2 regions of the Thioalkalivibrio sp. ALM2T genome follow, and region 2 is predicted to be linked to the other one. Evidence: predicted binding sites of a transcription regulator. Region 2 holds the regulator's gene; the other holds the start of a gene.
What was found. The regulator sigma-54, encoded in region 2, starts transcription at its own class of promoters, with help from an activator protein. The targets are predictions, from matches to a motif close to TGGCANGNTNCNTGCTT.
Positions count from the first base shown of each region.

Region 1 (5,865 bases), on a different contig from region 2:
GCTGGTGGCGATCGTCGGTGGGTCCAAGGTCTCGACCAAGCTGACCGTGCTGGAGTCGCTGTCCAAGGTTGTCGATCAGCTGATCGTGGGTGGCGGCATCGCCAACACCTTTATCGCGGCCCAGGGCCATGGTGTCGGCAAGTCGCTGTACGAGGCGGATCTGGTCGATGAGTCCAAGCGCCTGATGGAGGCCGCCCGCGCCAAGGGCGGCGAGATCCCGGTCCCGACCGACGTGACCGTGGGCAAGGAGTTCTCCGAGTCGACCCCGGCCGAGACCAAGGCCGTGGACGCCGTCGCGGACGACGACATGATCTTCGATGTGGGCCCCGAGACCGCGGCCACCTACGCCGAGGCCCTGCGCAATGCCGGCACCATCGTCTGGAACGGCCCGGTGGGCGTGTTCGAGTTCGATCAGTTCGCCGGCGGCACCAAGGCCCTGGGCGAGGCGATCGCCGAGAGCAACGCGTTCTCCATCGCCGGGGGTGGCGACACCCTGGCCGCGATCGACAAGTACAACCTGGCGGATCGCATCAGCTACATCTCCACCGGCGGCGGCGCCTTCCTCGAGTTCCTCGAGGGCAAGACCCTGCCGGCCGTCGCCATCCTGGAAGAACGGGCCAAGGGCTGAGGCCCTTGTCCTTTCCCGCTGACGGAGACACGCGCGGATGAGACGTACCAAGATCGTAGCCACGCTGGGACCGGCAACGGACAGCGACGAGGCCATGGAGGCCATCATCCGGGCCGGTGTGGATGTGGTCCGGTTGAATTTCTCGCATGGCGATCCGGATGACCACCGCCAGCGCCTGGCGCGGCTGCGGGCCGCCTCCGAGCGCGCCGGCCGTTGCGTCGGTGTCCTGGGCGACCTGCAGGGCCCCAAGATCCGCATAGACCGCTTCCAGCAGGGTAAGGTGCAGCTGGAAGAGGGCGCACCCTTCGCGCTGGATGCCGAGCTGGATCGCGACGCGGGCGATGCCACCCAGGTCGGCCTGACCTACAAGGACCTCCCGGACGACGTGCGCACGGACGACATCCTGCTGCTGGATGACGGCCGTATCGTGCTCAAGGTCACGGCGGTCAACGGCAGCCGGATCGAGACCACCGTCGAGGTCGGCGGCGAGCTGTCCAATAACAAGGGCATCAACCGCCAGGGCGGCGGCCTGTCTGCGCCCGCGATTACGGACAAGGACCGCGACGATATCCGCCTGGCGGCCGAGCTGCAGGTGGACTACCTGGCCGTCTCGTTCCCGCGTTCCGCCCAGGATCTGCACCTGGCGCGGGGCCTGTTGAAGGATGCCGGCTGGGAGGCCGGGATCTGCGCCAAGATCGAGCGCTCCGAGGCCCTGGAGGTGATCGACGAGATCATCGCCGCCTCCGAGGTCATCATGATCGCCCGCGGCGATCTGGGCGTGGAGATCGGTGATGCCGAGCTCCCGGGGGTGCAGAAGACCCTGATCACGCGCGCGCGCAGCCTCAATCGTCTGGTCATCACGGCGACCCAGATGATGGAGACCATGATCCAGAACCCGATCCCGACCCGCGCCGAGGTGTTCGACGTGGCCAACGCGGTGCTGGACGGCACGGATGCGGTGATGCTCTCCGGCGAGACCGCGACCGGGCGTTATCCTGCGCGCGTGGTCACCAGCATGGACCGGATCTGCGAGGCTGCCGAGCGCCAGCGCGCCGCACGCCAGTCGGACCATCGCATGGATTCGACCTTCGGCCGGGTCGACGAGGCCATCGCGATGGCCACCATGTATACCGCCAACCATCTCGATGTCTCCGCGATCGCCGCGCTGACCGAGTCCGGGTCCACGGCGCTGTGGATGTCGCGCATCAGCTCGGGCATCCCGATCTACGCGCTCACCCAGCACGAATCCACCAGCCGCCGCATGACGCTTTATCGCGGCGTCTACCCGGTGACCCTGAAGCCGATCCCCGAGAGCCACGAAAGCGTGAACCGTGAAGCGGTGAACTTGCTCAAGGCCGAGGGCGTCGTGCAGGATGGCGAGTTGGTCATCATTACCAAGGGCGACCTGCAGGGCGAGCATGGTGGGACTAACGCCATGAAGATCGTGCGCGTCGGCGAACTGGCCTGACCCGCGCACCGCCCGCAGTCGCCAACCAGATAATCGACTTTTTCACTACCTCAGTCCGAATCCCGTAAGGAGGAATCCATGGCACTAATCTCACTTCGCCAGCTTCTGGACCATGCCGCCGAGCATGGCTATGGCATGCCGGCGTACAACGCCAACAACATGGAACAGGTCCATTCGATCATGGAAGCGGCCGCTGCGGTCGACTCCCCGGTGATCATTCAGGCCTCCGCCGGTGCCCGCAAGTACGCCGGCGAGCCCTTCCTGCGCCACAACATCATCGCAGCCATCGAGCAGTACCCGGACATCCCGGTTGTGCTGCACCAGGATCACGGCTCCGAGCCGGCAGTCTGCCTGCGCTCCATCCAGTCCGGCTTCAGCTCGGTGATGATGGACGGCTCCCTGATGCCTGACATGAAGACCCCGGCCTCTTACGACTACAACCGTGACGTGACCGCCAAGGTCTCCGAAATCGCTCACGCCTGTGGCGTGTCCGTGGAAGGCGAGCTGGGTTGCCTGGGCTCCCTGGAAACCGGCATGGCCGGCGAGGAAGACGGTTCCGGTGCCGAGGGCAAGCTGTCCCACGACCAGCTGCTGACCGACCCGGACGAGGCCGCCGACTTCGTGAAGAACACCAAGTGCGACGCCCTGGCGATCGCTATCGGTACCTCCCACGGCGCCTACAAGTTCACCCGTCCGCCGACCGGTGACATCCTGGCCATCCAGCGTGTGAAGGAGATCCACGCCCGCATCCCGGATACCCATCTGGTCATGCACGGCTCCTCCTCCGTTCCGCAGGAGTGGCTGCAGATCATCAACAAGTACGGCGGCGACATGGGCGAGACCTACGGCGTGCCGGTCGAAGAGATCCAGGAAGGCATCAAGCACGGCGTGCGCAAGGTCAACATCGACACCGACCTGCGCATGGCCTCCACCGGTGCGGTGCGCAAGTTCCTGGCCGAGAACCCGAAGGAATTCGACCCGCGCAAGTTCCTGAAGGCCTCGACCGCCGCGATGAAGGACCTCTGCCAGGCCCGTTACGAGGCCTTCGGTTGCGCCGGCATGGCGTCCAAGATCAAGCCGATCTCCCTGGACGACATGGTCAAGCGCTACCTGTCCGGCGAGCTGGATCCCAAGGTCAACTGATCCTGCGGATTGCAGCACGAAAAAGGGGGCTTCGGCCCCCTTTTTTTGTGCCATGATGAATGTATTCGTTAGGGAGACGCCGACGCATTCGCGCGGCCGCGTCTCCCTTGGCCTTTTTGGAGGTTTCCACGATGCAACGACTGGTCCTTTTTTGCCTTACGACGCTGGTGTTTGCCGCCATGGTGGGGAGCGCTCACGCGAACCCGTTCAGCCGCGAGATCGATCCGCAGGACATCATCGATCGCGCCCAGGCGACGGTGGAGAACATGGCGACCCACCCCGAGTACGAGTCCCTTAAAGAGGACCTGCGCGACGCCCGCGGCGTAGTGATCTTCCCGCGCGTGGCTCGCGGGGCCTTCCTGATAGGAGGCTCCGGCGGCATCGGCGTGTTCCTGGCCTGGGACGACGAGCGCGGCGATTACTCGCCAGTGGCGTTCTACTCCCTTGGTTCGGTCAGCTTCGGCATGCAGTTCGGTGGTGATGCCGCCGAGGTGGTGATGGTCGCACGCACCCAGGATGCGGTGGACTCGATGTTCGGGTCCGCCATCCGCCTGGGGGGCGATGCCTCGGTAGCCGCCGGTCCGGTGGGTGCGGGCCGTAGCGCTACCCCGACCGCCGACTTCCTGTCCTACTCGCGGGCGCGGGGTGCCTACTTGGGCATGAGTTTATCCGGCTCGCGCATGACCGTGCGCGACGACTTCAACGAGGCGTACTACGGCGAGTCCCAGCGCCCGGTGCATATCATCGAGAGCCGCCGCGTCGACCGCGAGGGGACCCGTGCCCTGCGCGAGACCCTGGCCGGGTTCCGTGTTGACGAAGAGGAAGCCCCTGCGGCCTCCGAGTCCCGCGGTCAGGAGCGCGAGTCCTCCGGCGGCGTTCGCCCGGACAACTTCGAGGTGGAGAGCTTCTGAACCAGCGCCGCGCGGGTGATGCCTTCGGCTGACTCGATGATCGGGGCGCTCGTGCGTGAACGCAGTGCGGCGGCATTGTCGAGGCGCGGGTCGGCATCCACCCGGCGCCGGTTCAGCACGATCCCGGCCAGTTGCAGGCCGCGTCGTTCCAGGGCCTCCAGGGTCAGAAGGCAGGTGTTCAGTGTGCCCAGGCGGTCCTCCGCCACCAGCAGGACCGGCAGCCCGAGGGCCTCGGCGAGGTCCGCGTTCAGGCCATCCGCGCACAGCGGTGAGTAGAAGCCCCCCGCACCCTCCACCAGCCGCGGGCCCGTGCCGTCGCCCGCGCAGGCCGCGGCCAGCTCCGCGATCGTCAGGCGCACGCCCTGGTTCGCGGCGGCCTGGTCCGGGGCGATGGCATCGGGGAAGCGCCAGGGCGTCACGCGCTCGATCGTGGCGTCCGGCAGTCCCGCTGCGCGGGCCAGGTTGAGGCCGTCCTCCGGTGTCAGCCCGTGGGCGCCCATCGCGCAGCCGGACTCCACCGGTTTGCGCGGCTGTGGGTGCAGGCCGAGTTCCTGCCAAAGCTGCAGCAGGGCACAGCTGACGAAGGTTTTGCCGACGCCGGTGTCGGTGCCGGTGACGAACAGGCCCTGCGGGGGCGCTTCTGTCTGTGCCGGGCTCATGCGTCGCGGGTCAGGCGCTCCAGGGCCTCGCGATAGCGCGCCGCAGTCTGTTCTACCACTTCCGCGGGCAGCTCGGGGCCGGGCGCCCGCTTGTCCCAGTCCAGGGTCTCCAGATAGTCGCGTACGTATTGCTTGTCGAAGGACTCGGGGCTGGTGCCCGGTGCGTAGCGGTCAGCCGGCCAGAAGCGCGAGGAGTCCGGGGTCAGGACCTCGTCGATCAGATGCAGGGTGCCGGCGGCATCGACGCCGAACTCGAACTTGGTGTCGGCGATGATGATGCCGCGCTCGGCCGCGTAGTCGCGCGCCATGGCGTAGATCGAGAGTGCCGCGTCGCGCACCTGTCGTGCGCGTTCTTCGCCGATGGTCGCCACCACGGCATCAAAGTCGATATTGGCGTCGTGGTCGCCGACGTCGGCCTTGGTGCTGGGGGTGAAGATCGCCTCGGGGAGCTGCGAGGCGAGCTCCAGGCCGGCCGGGAGCGGGATGCCGCAGACCGCGCCGCTTGCCTGGTAGTCCTTCCAGCCAGAGCCGATCAGATACCCGCGTACCACCGCCTCCACCGGCAGGGCTTCGAGCCGGCGAATCACCAGGCTGCGTTCTTCCAGCGGGGCGCGAATGGCCGGGTCCGGGATCACCTGTTCCAGCGGGATATCGGTCAGCTGGTTGGGGATGCCCAGCTCGCGCTCCACCTTGTGCATCCAGAACTGCGTGATCTCGGTCAGCACTCGGCCTTTCTCGGGCACGGCCGTGGGCAGGATCACGTCAAAGGCGGACAGGCGGTCGGTGGTGACCATCAGCCAGTGGTCGGCGTCCACCGCATAGAGATCGCGCACCTTGCCGCGATGCACGAGTTCCAGGTCGGGGAGTTGGCTTTCAAGCAGGGTGTCAGTCATGCCGCGATTCTACCGGGCGAGGCCGTTTTGCACCACGAGGCCATCCATGACACGACGAAGGTCAACGGCGGTTGCGCCAAGGAGGGAAAAGAGCGCGCGGAGGAGGCGGTCGATGGTTTAGCGGGCGGTAGGATGTGATGAGCAAAGCGAATCGCATCGTGTC
Region 1 covers NZ_KB906563.1:31,431-37,295, reverse strand. The annotation lists gene F816_RS0109145 (phosphoglycerate kinase) at 1-628, shown strand, start outside; gene pyk (pyruvate kinase) at 666-2,096, shown strand; gene fba (class II fructose-bisphosphate aldolase) at 2,175-3,239, shown strand; gene F816_RS0109130 (lipid-binding SYLF domain-containing protein) at 3,371-4,150, shown strand; gene bioD (dethiobiotin synthase) at 4,090-4,809, opposite strand; gene F816_RS0109120 (phosphoribosylaminoimidazolesuccinocarboxamide synthase) at 4,806-5,702, opposite strand.
Region 1: F816_RS0109130 (lipid-binding SYLF domain-containing protein) is a predicted target of sigma-54. The motif match lies at 3,288-3,304, and genes of this name have one in related genera.

Region 2 (5,865 bases):
TTTGATGCGTGATCAGAATGAGACCAACGCCCATGGATCTGCTCCGATTGCGGGTTCCAGAAGGCCCTCGCCCCGCGTCCAGTGGTTACTGTTTCCCCAGCTCGCGGTGACGGGTGCTAACAGTAACATGTTCCCGGTCCTGCCACGCCTCCGCAAGCCGCTCCACCAGATACACCGAGCGGTGTTGCCCGCCGGTACAACCGATGGAGACGGTTACGTAGCTGCGGTGATCGTCCAGCAGGCGCGGCAGCCACTGCGACAGGAAGCCCTGGATGCTGTCGAACATGGCCGCGACCTCCGCGTGCCGCTCAAGGAACTCGCACACGGGCGGGTCGCGACCGGTCAGGGCGGCCAGATCGCTTTCGTAGTGCGGATTGGGCAAGCAGCGCACGTCGAACACGAAGTCGGAATCCAGCGGCGCGCCGTGCTTGAAGCCGAAAGACTGGAACTGCAGGGATAGCTCGTGTTCCCCGCGCTCGCCTATGCGGTCGCGCAGGGTGCGGGCCAGATCGTGCATCGACAGGCGCGAGGTATCGACTGTCAGGTCGGCCTCCGCGGCCACATGGCCCAGCCACTCGCGTTCGCGGTCGATGGCCTCGACCAGTGGCACGCCGTCGCGCGCCAGCGGGTGGCGCCGGCGGGTCAGGTGGTAGCGCCGCAGCAGCACCTCGCTGGCCGCCTGCAGGAACAGGACCTCCACTTGAACCCCGTCCGCCCGTAATTGCGCCAGGAGATCGGAGAACCCCTCCAGGGCCTCCAGGCCGCTGCGTACATCCACGCCCACGGCCAGATGGCGGTCGGTCTCGGTGTCGTAGTGGCCCTGCCGGACCTGATCGATCAGGTCCGGCAGCAGCGGCAGCGGGAGGTTGTCGACGCAGAAGTAGCCGGCATCCTCCAGGGTGTGCAGGGCCACGGTCTTGCCGGACCCGGACAGGCCACTGACGATTAGCAGGCGCATGGCCGATTCAGCCCTCCGGGTCCGGGTTGGGGACCGTAGTGGCGGGCACCGCGCGATGGTAGGGCGGCTCCTCCGTCTCGCCGCTCATCTGGCGGCGCTGGCGTGCGCGCAGGTCGTCGCCAGCGATATAGCCCTGCATGTGCAGCATGTGGTTACGCACGGCCGCCTCGATCATCACCGCGATGTTACGCCCCGGCGCGATCGGCAGGCTGATCAAGGGGACGCGCAGGCCGAGGATGTCGATCTCGCCGCGGCGTCCGTTCAGCCGGTCATCGGGGACCGGCGAGGGTTCGCCATGATCGCGCAGGTCGATGATCAGGCGCAGGTACTTGCCGCCCTTGATCGCGGAATCGCCGTACATGGCGCGGATGTTGAGCACCCCAAGACCGCGCACCTCGAGCAGGTCCTGGAGCAGGGCCGGGCAATGGCCGCGCACGATGTCGGGCGCAATGCGCGCGAACTCGGGGGCATCGTCGGCGATCAGGCGATGCCCGCGCGAGATCAATTCCAGCGCGACTTCGCTCTTGCCGACGCTGGAGGCGCCGCTGATCAGCACCCCGATCCCGAGGATCTCCATGAACACGCCGTGGCGCACCTCGAAATGGGCCAGGCGCTGCTGCAGGAAATAGCGCAGCAGCGAGATGATCTCGTGACTGCTGGTGCTGGAGCACAGGATCAGCGGCAGCGCCTCCTGTGGGGCGTCGGGCATCTCCGAGAACGGACAGGTGTCCTCGGCGAAGATCACCGCGGTGGTCCCGGTGCGGGCCATCTCCAGGATCAGGTCGTTGCACTGGGTGGCGCTGAGACTGGAGATATAGCGGGCCTCGAAGTCGCCGATGATCTGGATGCGGTTGGGCCGGATCAGGTTGAGATGGCCAGCCAGTGGCAGGTCGTCCCCGTCGTCGCCGACCAGCTTGCGGTCGGGTGCTGCATGTTCGCCGTGTACAAAGCGAAGATCCAGGCGGTTTCCCATGGCCTGGATCAGGCTCTCCACGTTGATGTCGCGGGCGATCCCGCCTTCTCCCAGCGCCTCGTTCATGGCAGACGCTGCGCGTCGGAATCGCGGCTGGAGGCGGGTTCCACGAGCTTAGTCCTCGCTGAAGCGGCGCACGAGTTCCTGTTCCAGGGCCGCCGCATCCCCGGCCCGGCGCAGCGCTCCGATGGTGTCTGGCTGCGACAGGCCGCGGGCGAGTTGGGCCAGCAGGTCGAGGTGGTCGCCGGTGGCGGCCTCCGGGACCAGCAGTGCGATCAGGATATCGACCGGCTCGTGATCCATGGCGTCGAAGTCGACGCCCTTTTCCAGGCGCAGCACGGCCACGCGCGGCGCCTCGAGATCGGCCAGGCGGCCATGGGGAATCGCAACCCCATGGCCGAGACCGGTGGATCCGAGTTTTTCGCGTGCGGACAGGGCCTCGAAGATCGCGTTACTCCCCGGTCCCGTGCCGTCACCTCCGCCGGCGAGGAGGTCCGCCAGAGCCTCCAGGGCCCGTTTCTGGCTGGAGCACTCGGGTTGCAGGCCAATGCGCTCGGAGGTGATCAACTCGGCAATCGTCATGGATCAGGAGGCCTGCTCGCGGTTGCGCTGGGCACCTTCGGCGCGGTGGTGGTCCTTGACCTTTTCCTTGTGCTTGATCAGCTGACGGTCGACTTTGTCGATCAGCGCGTCGATCGCGGCGTACATGTCCTCGTGAGAGGCCTCGGCGTGGATGTGATTGCCGCTGACCTGGAGATTCGCTTCGGCCTGGTTGTGCTGATTCCGGGTCTTCTCGTGGGTCAGCACGACGTGGACGTCGATGACCTTGTCGAAGTGGCGCTCCAGCTTCGCGAATTTCTCGTTGACGTAGTCGCGCAGGGCGTCGGTGATGTCCACGTGGTGGCCGGTCAGGTTGATCTGCATGGTCAGGACTCCTTGGTTACTTGCTGCCGGTGGGCATCGAGGCCATCTGCCGGCGTTCGCTGGATGAAGGGATGTGCATCGCCTCGCGGTACTTGGCCACGGTGCGGCGCGCTACGTTGATGCCCCGGTCCGACAGGACCTGGGCGAGCCGGGCATCGCTGAGCGGCTTGTTCGGGGGTTCGTCGCCAATCAATTCGCGAATCATGGCACGGATGGCGGTGGCGGAACACTCGCCGCCATCGTTCGTGCCGACATGGCTGGAGAAGAAATACTTGAACTCGAAGACCCCGCGCGGGGTATGCATGTATTTCTGCGTGGTCACCCGCGAGATGGTCGATTCGTGCATCTCCAGGGTCTCGGCAATGTCGCGCAGGATCAGAGGCTGCATCGCGACGTCGCCATGCTCGAGAAAGCCCTGCTGGCGGTGGACGATCGCCTCGGCGACCCGCAGCAGGGTGTCGTTGCGGCTGTGCAGGCTCTTCAGGAACCAGCGTGCCTCCTGCAGCTGATCACGCATAAAGGCGCTGTCGCGGGCATCCGAGACCTGGCGCACCATGCCGGCGTAGAGATCGTTGATACGGATGCGCGGTGCGATCTCCGGATTCAGCTCCACGCGCCAGCCCTCGGCGCTATGGCGCACATAGACATCCGGGACTACGTATTCCGAGGTGGCGGAACTGATCTGCGCGCCCGGGCGCGGGTTCAGGGTGCGGATCAGATCCAGCGCGCGGGCCAGTTCGTCCGGGTCGCGTACGCCGGACTGGCGCTGCAGGGCCTTGTAGTCGCGCTTGCCCAGGCTGTCCATGCCGTGTTCCAGGATCGCCCGTGCGGCCTCGCGGGCCGGGGCGTCCGGGGCCAGTTCGCGTAGCTGGATCTCCAGGCACTCCCGCAGGTTGCGCGCACCGACCCCCAGCGGGTCGCACTGCTGAATCCAGTGGAGGACTGCCTCGACCTCGTCGACGCCGACGGTTTCATCCTCGCCGCGGCTGATGGTCTCGGCCAGGGTGTCGAGGTCGCCCTCGAGATAGCCGTCGGGGCTGATGGCGTCGATCAGGGCTGCCCCGATGCGCTGGTCGCGGGGTGTCAGATGGCTCAGGTGCAGCTGCCACAGCAGGTGATCCTGCAGGCCCTCACCGTCGTCGTCGCTGGTGTTTTCCAGCGGGTCGCGGTCATCCACGCCCTTGTTGGGTGTCGGGGCCGGCTCGTAGATGTCGTCCCAGCGGCTGTCGGTCGTCAGTTCCTCGGGGATTACGTCATCGCTGGTAGTGGTGGCCTCCATGCGATCGCCTTCCACCAGCTCGCCGTCCTGGTTCAGACGCTCGGTATCGGCCTCGGACTCTTCGTCCTCGACCTGTTCGAGCATGGGATTACTCTCCAGCGCCTGCTGGATCTCCACTTGGAGCTCGAGCGTGGACAGCTGCAACAGGCGGATCGCCTGCTGCAGTTGCGGCGTCATGGTCAGCGTCTGACCCAGCTGCAGATTCAGGCCGGGTTTCAGCATCGGGTATGCGGGGCGAGGGTGGGCATTGGTGGAATCTTAAAGCCTGCCTTGTGGTTTGTGCACCGACCGGGCCGCATGTGGGGCGCTTTCACAGGCGGAAGTTCTCGCCGAGATAGACCCGGCGCACCTGGGGATCGGCCAGCAGCTCGTCCGGTGTCCCGGCGGCCAGCAGGCGGCCTTCGCTTAGAATATAGGCCCTGTGGCAGATGCCGAGGGTCTCGCGCACGTTGTGATCGGAGATCAGTACGCCGATGCCGCGCTGGGCGAGATGCCGAATCACGTCCTGGATATCGCCGACCGAGATCGGATCCACCCCCGCAAAGGGTTCGTCCAGACAGATGAAGCGCGGATCCCCGGCGAGGGCGCGGGCGATCTCGGCGCGGCGCCGTTCGCCGCCGGACAGCGCGATGCCCGGGCTGTGGCGCACGGTCTCGAGCTGAAACTCCTCGATCAGGGCGTCGCCAATGCGGCGGCGCTCGTGGCGATCGAGTCCGGGGCGCAGTTCCAGCACGGCCTGCAGGTTGTCCCACACGCTCAGGCGGCGGAAGATCGAGGCCTCCTGCGGTAGGTAGCCGAGGCCGGCGCGCGCGCGCACGTGGATGGGGGCGCGGGTGATATCGCGCTCGCCCAGGGTGATGCGCCCGGCATTGGGGCGGATCAGCCCGACCAGGCTGTAGAAGCAGGTGGTCTTGCCGGCCCCGTTCGGGCCCAGCAGGCCGACCACCTCGCCGGGTGCGAGGTCGACGTCCACTTGGTCCAGCACCGTGCGCTGGCCGTAGCGCTTGGTCAGCTCGCGTCCGATCAGGCGGTCGTTGGTTTGTGCCGGTGTGGCGGATGGGCTGGGAGCGACTGCGTTCATTCGTCGTCGCGCGGCTGGATGGTGATGCGCACGCGCTCGCTGGCGCCTTCGCCGCGTTCGGCCTCGATTACGTCGGTCGTCAGGTCGTAGGTGATGCGCTTGCCGCGCGCCTCCTCGCTGGTGGTGATCACATGGGCCTGGTCGGTGAGGATCATGAGGTCTTCATTCAGCAGGTAGTCGATGCGCAGGGCGGTGGCAATGCGCATCTCTCCGGTTTCCGGATCGGGTGATTCCAGGCGTGCCGGCTCGCCGTGGGCCTCCATTTCGTAGGGGCGGCGATCGCGGGTGCGCACGTAGACCTTGTCGGCCTCCAGGGTCATGTCGCCGCGGATCACGATCACGTCGCCGGTGTAGGTCCCCAGCCCCTGGCGTTCGTCCATCTCCGCGCGGTCGGCAGTGATCTCCACCGGCAGTGCCGGGCCCGAGCCCTGCTGGGCGATCGCGGGCGTGGCCAGCAGCACGAGCAGCAGGAGCGCCGCCACGCGGGCACCCGGCTGGGCCGGGCGGTGGCGAAGGCTATGGGGATTCGGGGTCATGCGCGGGATCCTCCTCGCTCGTCTCGCTGTAGAGCGAGTACACGTCATGGAACAACTCTATGGTATCCCCTCGCGAGTCCACGCGCAGACCGGTGCCGCGCTGGAACAGGCCCG
Region 2 covers NZ_KB906562.1:45,793-51,657, reverse strand. The annotation lists gene F816_RS0108580 (PTS sugar transporter subunit IIA) at 1-34, opposite strand, end outside; gene rapZ (RNase adapter RapZ) at 86-958, opposite strand; gene hprK (HPr(Ser) kinase/phosphatase) at 966-1,997, opposite strand; gene F816_RS0108565 (PTS sugar transporter subunit IIA) at 2,046-2,513, opposite strand; gene hpf (ribosome hibernation-promoting factor, HPF/YfiA family) at 2,517-2,855, opposite strand; gene F816_RS0108555 (RNA polymerase factor sigma-54) at 2,872-4,356, opposite strand; gene lptB (LPS export ABC transporter ATP-binding protein) at 4,445-5,215, opposite strand; gene lptA (lipopolysaccharide transport periplasmic protein LptA) at 5,212-5,751, opposite strand; gene lptC (LPS export ABC transporter periplasmic protein LptC) at 5,732-5,865, opposite strand, start outside.